One region of the Streptomyces sp. NPDC013187 genome, then DNA from elsewhere that is predicted to be linked to it. Evidence: riboswitches for the same ligand, from Rfam matches in the RefSeq annotation. Region 1 holds a riboswitch; each other region holds the start of a gene.

The links. Region 1 has a riboswitch for thiamine pyrophosphate ahead of ACFY5B_RS27050 (thiamine ABC transporter substrate binding subunit). Riboswitches for the same ligand answer to the same signal wherever they lie in the genome.
Region 2: linked by a shared signal. The riboswitch ahead of thiC (phosphomethylpyrimidine synthase ThiC) and the one ahead of ACFY5B_RS27050 (thiamine ABC transporter substrate binding subunit) in region 1 are both predicted to bind thiamine pyrophosphate.
Region 3: linked by a shared signal. The riboswitch ahead of thiO (glycine oxidase ThiO) and the one ahead of ACFY5B_RS27050 (thiamine ABC transporter substrate binding subunit) in region 1 are both predicted to bind thiamine pyrophosphate.

What each region holds. Positions count from the first base shown of each region.
Region 1 is NZ_JBIBAF010000013.1:121,552-124,818, reverse strand. Features, by position in the region: gene rlmN (23S rRNA (adenine(2503)-C(2))-methyltransferase RlmN) at 190-1,296, shown strand; TPP riboswitch at 1,350-1,456, shown strand; gene ACFY5B_RS27050 (thiamine ABC transporter substrate binding subunit) at 1,582-2,619, shown strand; gene ACFY5B_RS27045 (ABC transporter permease) at 2,595-3,267, shown strand, end outside.
Region 2 is NZ_JBIBAF010000001.1:485,685-488,951, reverse strand. Features, by position in the region: gene thiC (phosphomethylpyrimidine synthase ThiC) at 1-1,587, opposite strand, end outside; TPP riboswitch at 1,580-1,769, opposite strand; gene ACFY5B_RS02295 (YibE/F family protein) at 1,842-3,267, shown strand, end outside.
Region 3 is NZ_JBIBAF010000007.1:52,492-55,758, forward strand. Features, by position in the region: gene ACFY5B_RS15890 (thiazole synthase) at 1-354, opposite strand, end outside; gene thiS (sulfur carrier protein ThiS) at 357-557, opposite strand; gene thiO (glycine oxidase ThiO) at 554-1,738, opposite strand; TPP riboswitch at 1,736-1,847, opposite strand; gene ACFY5B_RS15905 (hypothetical protein) at 1,900-2,250, shown strand; gene ACFY5B_RS15910 (NAD(P)/FAD-dependent oxidoreductase) at 2,283-3,267, shown strand, end outside.

The DNA.
Region 1 (3,267 bases):
GTAACCCCACTGGTTCGGACCGCAAGGTGGGACGGCCGTTCGCGAAGCAGTGCTTGTAGCAGCCCAGCCCTCGGGCCGTCCCTGGGCCGTCCGAGGCCGACCAACGCTGACAGTCGGCACCCACAGGTGACCACCCCCACCCCACTCCGGCCTGGGCTCCCCGAGTTGATCTGCGACACTGGGAGGGTTATGCCTGCACCCGGAGAACTCACTTTCGTCGCCCCCCGCGGAGCCAAGAAGCCGCCGCGGCATCTTGCCGATCTCACTCCTGCCGAGCGCAAGGAGGCCGTTGCCGCGGTCGGGGAGAAGCCGTTTCGTGCCAAGCAGCTCTCGCAGCACTACTTCGCGCGGTACGCGCATGATCCGGAGCAGTGGACGGACATTCCGGCCGGTTCCCGGGGCCGGCTGCAGGAAGCCCTGCTGCCCGAGCTGATGACCGTCGTGCGGCATCTGTCGACCGACCAGGGCACCACCCGCAAGACCCTGTGGCGGCTGTTCGACGGGACGCTCGTCGAGTCCGTGCTGATGCGCTACCCCGACCGGGTGACCATGTGCATCAGCTCCCAGGCCGGGTGCGGGATGAACTGCCCGTTCTGTGCCACCGGGCAGGCGGGTCTCGACCGGAATCTGTCCACCGCCGAGATCGTGCACCAGATCGTCGACGGCATGCGGGCGCTGCGGGACGGCGAGGTCCCCGGCGGTCCCGCGCGGCTCAGCAACATCGTCTTCATGGGCATGGGCGAGCCGCTCGCCAACTACAACCGGGTCATCGGGTCCATCCGGCGGCTCACCGACCCCGAGCCCGACGGTCTCGGCCTGTCCCAGCGCGGCATCACCGTCTCCACCGTCGGCCTCGTCCCCGCCATCCACCGGTTCGCCGACGAGGGCTTCAAGTGCCGCCTCGCCATCTCGCTGCACGCGCCCGACGACGAGCTGCGCGACACCCTCGTCCCCGTGAACACGCGCTGGAAGGTGCGCGAGGTGCTCGACGCGGGCTTCGAGTACAGCGCCAAGTCCGGGCGCCGGCTGTCCATCGAGTACGCGCTGATCCGGGACATCAACGACCAGGCCTGGCGCGGTGACCGGCTCGGGCGGCTGCTCAAGGGCAAGCCCGTGCACGTGAACCTGATTCCGCTGAACCCGACGCCCGGGTCGAAGTGGACCGCCTCGCGGCCCGAGGACGAGAAGGCCTTCGTGGAGGCCATCGCCGCCCATGGTGTGCCGGTGACGATCCGGGACACCCGTGGTCAGGAGATCGACGGGGCGTGTGGTCAGCTCGCCGCGACCGAACGGTAGTCTGACCGTCGTCAGTACATCTTCATAAACGGCACCTTCACATCCACACCTGCATATTCCGACAGGGGAGCGCCACAGCGCTGAGAGTGCGGCACACGGCCGCAGACCCTCCGAACCTGGCCCAGGTCATTCTGGGTAGGGAGATCGGTCACCACTCGAGCTGTTGCGCCCTGCCCGGGACCCCCGAAAGTCCCGGGCAGGGCCGCGTCTTCTCCTGGTCACCCCAGGAGGAATCCAGTGAGCAACAACAAGAAGCGACTGACGGCCGTCGTCGTCGGGCTCGGCATGGCCGGCACGCTGGCCGCGTGCGGGTCGTCCGACGGCGGTCAGGGGTCCGGCGACTCCAAGACAGTGACGCTGGTCAGCCACGACTCGTGGGCCGCGTCCAAGGACGTCATCGCGGCCTTCGAGAAGCAGTCCGGCTACAAGGTAGACGTCCTGAAGGACGGCGACGCCGGGCAGGCCGTGAACAAGGCCATCCTGACCAAGGACAACCCGCAGGGCGACGTCTTCTTCGGCGTCGACAACACCCTGCTGTCCCGCGCCCTCGACAACGGCCTGTTCCAGTCGTACGAGGCGAAGGGGTCCGAGCAGATCAAGGCCGAGTACCGGGTCGACCAGGACAAGCACCGGGTCACGCCCATCGACACCGGCGACATCTGCGTCAACTACGACAAGAAGTACTTCGCCGACCACAAGCTGCGGCCGCCGCGGAGCTTCGACGACCTCGTCAAGCCGCAGTACAAGAACCTGCTCGTGACCGAGAACGCCTCCGCCTCCTCGCCCGGCCTCGGCTTCCTGCTCGGCACCGCCGCCGCGTACGGCGACGGGGGCTGGGAGGGCTACTGGAAGAAGCTCAAGGCCAACGGCGTCAAGGTCGTCGACGGCTGGGAGCAGGCCTACAACGAGGAGTTCTCCGGCTCCGCCGGCGGCAAGAAGGCCAAGGGCGACCGGCCGCTCGTCGTGTCGTACGCCTCCTCGCCGCCCGCCGAGGTCGTCTTCGCCGACCCCAAGCCGAGCACGGCGCCGACCGGCGTCGCCGAGGGCACCTGCTTCCGGCAGGTCGAGTACGCCGGACTGCTCGCCAACGCCGAGAACACCAAGGGCGGCAAGGCCCTCCTCGACTTCCTCATCAGCAAGAAGTTCCAGGAGGACATGCCGCTCAACATGTTCGTGTACCCCGTGACGGAGGGCGCCCAGGTGCCGCCGGAGTTCGTGAAGTACGGGCCGCAGGCGAAGGACCCGGAGACCATGGACCCGGCGAAGATCGCCGACCACCGTGACCAGTGGGTCAAGTCGTGGACCTCACTCGTACTGAAGTAGCCGCCCGGCGGCGGGGCGCGGCGGCGCGGTTCGGTCTGCTGGCCGTGCCCGTCGCGTTCTTCGCGGTCTTCTTCGCCTACCCCGTCGCCGCGATCGTGGCGCGCGGCCTCAAGACCGGCGGGACCTGGCACCTCGGGCGGATCGGGGAGGTGCTGGCACAGCCCGACGTCCGGCACGTGCTGTGGTTCACCACCTGGCAGGCGGTGGTCTCCACCGTGCTCACGCTGCTCGTCGCACTTCCCGGCGCGTACGTCTTCGCCCGCTTCGACTTCCCCGGCAAACAGATCCTGCGGGCGGTCGTGACCGTCCCGTTCGTGCTGCCGACGGTCGTCGTCGGTACGGCGTTCCTGGCGCTCGTCGGGCGGGGCGGGCTGCTCGACGAGCTGGGCGGCGTACGACTGGACACCACCGTGTGGGCGATCCTGCTCGCGCACGTCTTCTTCAACTACGCGGTCGTCGTCCGGACGGTCGGCGGGCTCTGGGCGCAGCTCGACCCGCGGCAGGCAGAGGCCGCGCGGATGCTCGGGGCGTCGCCGCTGAGGGCCTGGCGCCAGGTCACGCTGCCCGCGCTCGCCCCGGCCGTGGCCGCCGCCGCGCTGATGGTCTTCCTGTTCACCTTCACCTCCTTCGGTGTCGTGCAGATCCTCG
Region 2 (3,267 bases), on a different contig from region 1:
GTCGTGGAACTCCCGTGCCGTGTCCGGGTCGAGGGCCAGGTTGAACTGGTCCTCCCACCGGAACTCGAAACGAGCGTCCGACAGCGCGTCGTCCCACTCCTGCGCACCCGGGTGGCCCTTGGCGAGGTCGGCTGCGTGGGCGGCGATCTTGTAGGTGATCACGCCGGTCTTGACGTCGTCACGGTTCGGCAGACCCAAGTGCTCCTTGGGCGTGACGTAACACAGCATCGCCGTGCCCCACCAGGCGATCATCGCGGCACCGATGCCGGAGGTGATGTGGTCGTACGCCGGGGCGACGTCCGTGGTCAGCGGGCCGAGCGTATAGAACGGAGCTTCATCGCAGATCTCCTGCTGAAGGTCGATGTTCTCCTTGATCTTGTGCATCGGGACGTGGCCCGGGCCCTCGATCATGGTCTGAACGTTGAAACGCTTCGCGATCCGGTTGAGTTCCCCGAGCGTGCGCAACTCCGCGAACTGCGCCTCGTCGTTGGCGTCCGCGATCGATCCGGGCCTGAGGCCGTCCCCGAGCGAGTACGTGACGTCGTACGCGGCGAGGATCTCGCAGAGCTCCTCGAAGTTCTCGTACAGGAACGACTCCTTGTGGTGCGCGAGGCACCAGGCCGCCATGATCGAGCCGCCCCGGGAGACGATGCCGGTCTTGCGGTTCGCCGTGAGCGGCACGTACGGCAGGCGTACACCCGCGTGGACCGTCATGTAGTCCACGCCCTGCTCGGCCTGTTCGATGACCGTGTCCTTGTAGATCTCCCAGGTCAGCTCCTCGGCCCGGCCGTCGACCTTTTCCAGGGCCTGGTAGAGCGGCACGGTGCCGATGGGCACGGGGGAGTTGCGCAGCACCCACTCGCGGGTGGTGTGGATGTTGCGGCCGGTGGACAGGTCCATGACCGTGTCGGCGCCCCAGCGGGTCGCCCAGGTCATTTTCTCGACCTCCTCCTCGATGGAGGAGGTCACCGCCGAGTTGCCGATGTTGGCGTTGACCTTCACCAGGAATCGCTTGCCGATGATCATCGGCTCGATCTCCGGGTGGTTGACGTTGGCCGGCAGCACGGCCCGACCTGCGGCGATCTCGTCGCGGACCACCTCGGGCGAGACGTTCTCCCGGATGGCCACGTACTCCATCTCGGGCGTGATCTCGCCGCGGCGGGCGTACGCGAGTTGGGTGACCGCCTCTCCGCCCCTGCCGCGGCGCGGCTGGCGGGGCCGGCCGGGGAAGACCGCGTCCAGGTTGCGGAGACCGCCACGGGGCGAGGTGTGCTTGATGCCGTCGTCCTCGGGACGGACGGGGCGGCCCGCGTACTCCTCGGTGTCGCCGCGGGCGATGATCCAGTTCTCGCGCAGCGGCGGCAAACCCCTGCGGACGTCGGTGTCGACGAGTGGATCGGTGTAGGGGCCCGACGTGTCGTACAGCGTGACCGCCTGGCCGTTGGTGAGGTGCACCTGACGGACCGGCACGCGCAGGTCGGGGCGGGTGCCCTCGATGTACGCCTTGTGCCAGCCGATGGACTTCCCGGCCTCCTGGGACGTCTCGTCCTGAACGGAGGCAGGCGTGCGTGCGTCCTTGTTGGTCATGAGACCTACTCCCTACGCCGGCATTACCCGGTAACAGGTTCGGCGGTCGACGCAGCGGTTTCCGTCCGGCGATGCTTCGTGTGAAACATCACTCGACTCCAGCGATGTTTCATGTGAAACATCGCTGGGACGGAGGTCAGCGCCCTCTCAGCCCGGTGCTCCGAGCTCCCGCGTGTACAAAAGGTGCCCCCACGCTAGCGGCAATTCTGGCGCGGTGAACAGAGGGCCCCCCTCGTTCTTGCGATGATCGGGCGGTGACCACGACGCAGCGTTCCTCCTTCCCACCGCCCGAGCCGCCCCGCGGATCCGGCGCCGGAAACGGCAACGGCCGTGGTGACGGCCATGATTTCGCCGCCGGGGCCGGACAGGGACCCGCCAGGGGGCAGGAACCGGCCAGAGAGCAGGGGCCGGCCAGGAGACAGAGCCCTGAGCTCGGGTACGGGCGGGACGCGGGGTTCGGTCCTGGTGACCCCGGTGGGTATGGGCCGGGCTCCGGCGGCGGCCGGGGCACCGGTTATCCCCGCGGTCATGCGGACCACAGTGGTCCCCTCGGTGGGCAGGGCTCCGGACCTGGCACCGGTGGCGGGTACGGATCAGGCCCCAGCGGAGGCGGCGGTCACGGCCACGGCGGAGGCGCCGGGGACGGCCCCGGTCCCGGCGGAGGCAACGAACAGGGTCACGGTCAGGGCGGAGGCGACGGGCACGGCCCCGGTTCCGGCTCGGGTGGCGGGCACGGGCATTCTCACAGTCACGGCCCGGCCACCCCGGTCTCCCTGCATCTGCGCAAGGTCATCGCGGCGATCCTGATCCCGTTCGCCGCTGCCGTGCTGGTCGGTCTCGCCGTGCTGTGGCCGGGCGGCGCTCCGGCGCACGAGCGCACCGGCGTCGGTTTCGACCGGCAGACGCAGGACGCCACGGTCACCAAGGTGGTCGAAGTGAGCTGTAAGGAGGCCGGCGCTTCGGGCGTGCCGCCGACCGGTGACACCTCCACGGCCGAGGGTTCCTCCGCGGTGCAGGAGGAGAAGGGCACCTGCAAGCGGGCGACGATCCGGGTCGACAGCGGTGACGACAAGGGCCGTACGTTCACCGAGATCGTCCAGCCCGACCAGTCCCGCCAGCTGCACGAGGGCCAGGAGGTCGTGGTCGCCTACGAGCCCTCGGCGCCGAAGGACCTGCAGTACTCGGTCACCGACATCAACCGCCGTCTGCCCATGGCCCTGCTCGCGGGCATCTTCGCCCTGGCCGTGGTGGTCGTCGGGCGGATGCGGGGTGTCATGGCGCTGGTCGCCCTGGCCATCAGCTTCATGGTGCTGAACTTCTTCATCCTGCCCGCGATCCTGCAGGGCTCCAACCCGCTGGTCGTGGCGGTGGTCGGCGCGAGCGCCATCATGCTCATCGCCCTGTACCTGTGTCACGGTCTGTCCGCCCGGACGTCCGTGGCGGTGCTCGGCACCCTCATCTCGCTGCTGCTGATCGGCATCCTCGGCTCGGTGTTCATCGACTGGGCCGCCCTGAGCGGGAACACCGACGACAACACCGGGCTGATCCACGGCCTCTACCCGACGATCGACATGAGCGGTCTGCTGCTGGCCGGCGTCATCATCGGGTCGCTCGGCGTGCTCGACGACGTGACGGTGACGCAGACCTCGGCGGTGTGGGAGCTGCACGAGGCCAACCCGT
Region 3 (3,267 bases), on a different contig from region 1:
CGCCTCCAGCGTCTCGATCGGGTCCGGCAGCAGTGTGCGCTCGTCGGCGATGACCTCCAGCTTGACCAGGTCCGTGCCGAGGGCCTCGCGCGCCAGGCGGGCCGTGAGGACGGCCTCACCGGCGGTGAAGCAGCCCGCCGTGTTCGGCAGCACCCGGATACCGAGCCTGTCGAGTACGGACAGCACCGAGCCGTGCACCGAGGCGTTCACCCGGCGCATCGCGACCGTCGTCAGCTCCGTCCCGGACGCGACCAGCGACCGCTCCAGGACGTCGAGGCTGGGCGCCCCGCCCGTACCCATGATCAGACGGGACGTGAACGACGTACCACCGAGGACGAACGGATCGTCGGCCATGATCAGCCTCCCTGGACGGCGGTGAGGACTTCCACGCGGTCCCCCTCGGACAGGGGCGTGGAGGGCCACTGGGTACGCGGGACGACGGTTTCGTTGAGGGCGGCGGCCACGCCCGAGGGTGAGGCCGTGAGCGACCTCACCACGGTGTCCAGAGCCGTGCCGGGCCCGACGTCCCGGGGCTCGCCGTTGACGGAGATGTTCATGCGGGCTGCTCCGTGAGTGCGGTGGCGGGGCTGAAGCGCTTCGGGGTGAAGGGGCGTGCCTCCTCGGGGAGTTCGCCCGTCGCCAGGACGTGCGCCATGGCGTCACCGGTCACCGGGGTGAGCAGGACGCCGTTGCGGTAGTGCCCGGTGGCCAGCAGCAGCCCCTCCAGACCGGTGGGTCCGAGCAGGGGCGCGTTGTCGGGGGAGCCGGGCCGCAGCCCGGCCCTGGTCTCGGTGAGCGGCAGCTCGGTGATGCCCGGGACCAGCTCGTGCGCGTCCCGCAGCAGCTCGTACACGCCGCCCGCGGTCACGGTGGTGTCCCAGCCCAGCTCCTCGCTGGTGGCCCCGACGACCAGTTCGCCGCTCGCACGCGGCACCAGGTAGACGTGGCTGCCGCGCACGACCGCGCGCACGGTCCGGCTCAGGAACGGCCCGTGCCGCTGCGGCATGGTCAACCGCAGAACCTGCCCCTTCACCGGCCGCACCGGAGGCAGCACGTCCTCCGGGACGCCGGCGAGCCGCCCGCTCAGACTGCCCCCGGCGAGCACCACCTGCCCGGCGGCGGCCTCGGTCCCGTCGGCCAGGACGGCACCCGTGGCCCGGTCCCGGACGACGGTCAGCCGCTCCGCCCACGTCGGGTGGAAGACCACGCCCGCCCGCTCGCACGCGGCGAGAAGGGCCCCGGCCAGCCGCCGGGGGTCGATCTGGTGATCGCCGTCGACCCGCAGCCCGCCGCGCACGCCCGGCGCGAGCATCGGCTCCAGGCGCCGGCAGTCGCGCCCGGACAGCCACTGCGACTCCAGCCCCGACTGCTGCTGCAGGGCGTGCAGTTCGCGCAGGTGGGCCCGGTCGTCGGCGTCCAGGGCCACGGCGAGCGTGCCGCAGCGGCGGTAGCCGAGGTCCCGGCCGGTCACCTCGGTGAGTTCGGCGGCGAAGTCCGGGTACCGCCGGGCGGAGGCGAGGTTCAGACCGAGCAGGGTCTGCTCGCCGTAGTGCAGCTCCGTGACGGCGGCCAGCATGCCGGCGGCGACCTGCGCGGCCCCGCCGCCCGGCTCGGGGTCCACGACGGCCGTGGCGAACCCCCGTTGCGCGGCCCGCCAGGCCGTGACCAGGCCGATGATCCCGCCCCCGATGACCAGGACGTCCGACGATGCGGACGTGGATGTGGACGTAGGCGACATGGGCGTCCAGCCCCTCCCTTCGCCGGCATGACCCGGATCAGGTTCGTACGGTCGGAGGCCGCCAGCCTCCCTCTCAGCCCGGTGCGTCCGGGCTCCCGCGAGTGCTTTACGTTGGCCACCCTAGCCCGATGCCCGGTCCCGCAGTAAGGGAGCCTCAGCCCATGGCCCGATCCCTCGACGGTCTCGTCCTCGCCCCGGTCGCCGACCAGGCACCGGGCCAGGTGGGGACCCGCACCCGGTTCACGTACCACGAGCGGGAGGGCGAGATCTGGGCCGAGTACACGGGCGGCGACGTCGTACGCGGGCACCTCGTGGGTACCCGGGAAGGTGACCGGCTGGACTTCCGGTACGTCCAGCTCAAGCGGGACGGCACCACCTCCTCGGGGCACTGCGTCTCGGCGGTCGTGGAGCTGCCCGACGGGCGGGTGCGGCTGGAGGAGACCTGGGAGTGGGAGTCCCAGCGGGGCAACGGCACGAGCGTTGTGGAGCAGGTCACGGCGCATGAGCACTGACTGACAGAACGTCAGGTGTCTATGGTGATCAGGTGAGCGAGCAGACGCAGGAACCAGGTCCGTCCGCACCGCGGCGCGTCGTCGTGGCGGGTGCGGGCATGGCCGGGGTGCAGACCGCCGTAGCCTTGCGCGAGCAGGGCTTCACCGGCGACGTGATCCTCATCGGCGCCGAACCCCACCAGCCTTACGATCGGCCCCCGTTGTCCAAGGCCGTTCTGCTCGGCAAGTCCGAGGGATCCGCCTTCGACGTCGACTTCGAAGCCCTCGGCATCGAACTGCGGCTCGGCTGCGAGGTGCTGGGCCTGCGCCCCGCCGACCACGAGCTGGACACCGAGGGCGGGCCCGTGCCGTACGACGTCCTCGTGGTCGCGACCGGCGCGGAACCCGTCCGGCTGCCCGGCACCGAGGGCGTGCCGGGTGTGCACCTGCTGCGCACCCTGGACGACGCCGAGCGGTTGCGGCCGGTGCTGGCCCGTCAGCACGACATCGTGGTCGTCGGCGCGGGCTGGATCGGTGCGGAGTTCGCCACCGCGGCGCGCGAGGCGGGCTGCGCGGTGACCGTCGTAGAGGCCGCCGAACGCCCGCTCGCCGGGGCGCTGCCCGCCGAGGTCGCCGCCCCCATGGCCGGCTGGTACGCCGACGCGGGCGCGGCCTTGCGGACGCACGCGCGCGTGGAGCGCGTCGAACCCGGTGTCGTCGTCCTCGACGACGGCTCGCGGCTGCCCGCGGGCGCGGTCGTCGTCGGCATCGGCGCCCGCCCCGCCACGGCCTGGCTGGCCAGCTCCGGGATCGAGCTGGGCACCCACGGCGAGATCGAGGCCGACGAGCATCTGCGCACGGCCGTGCCGGATGTGTACGCGGTCGGCGACTGCGCCTCCTTCCCCTCGGGGCGCTACGGCGGGCGCCTGCTGATCCACCACTGGGACAACGCCCTCCAGGGGCCGCGCACGGTCGCCGTGAACATCGTCGGCGGGGCCACCGGGGAGCCGCCGGCGGTGTACGACCCGGTGCCGTACT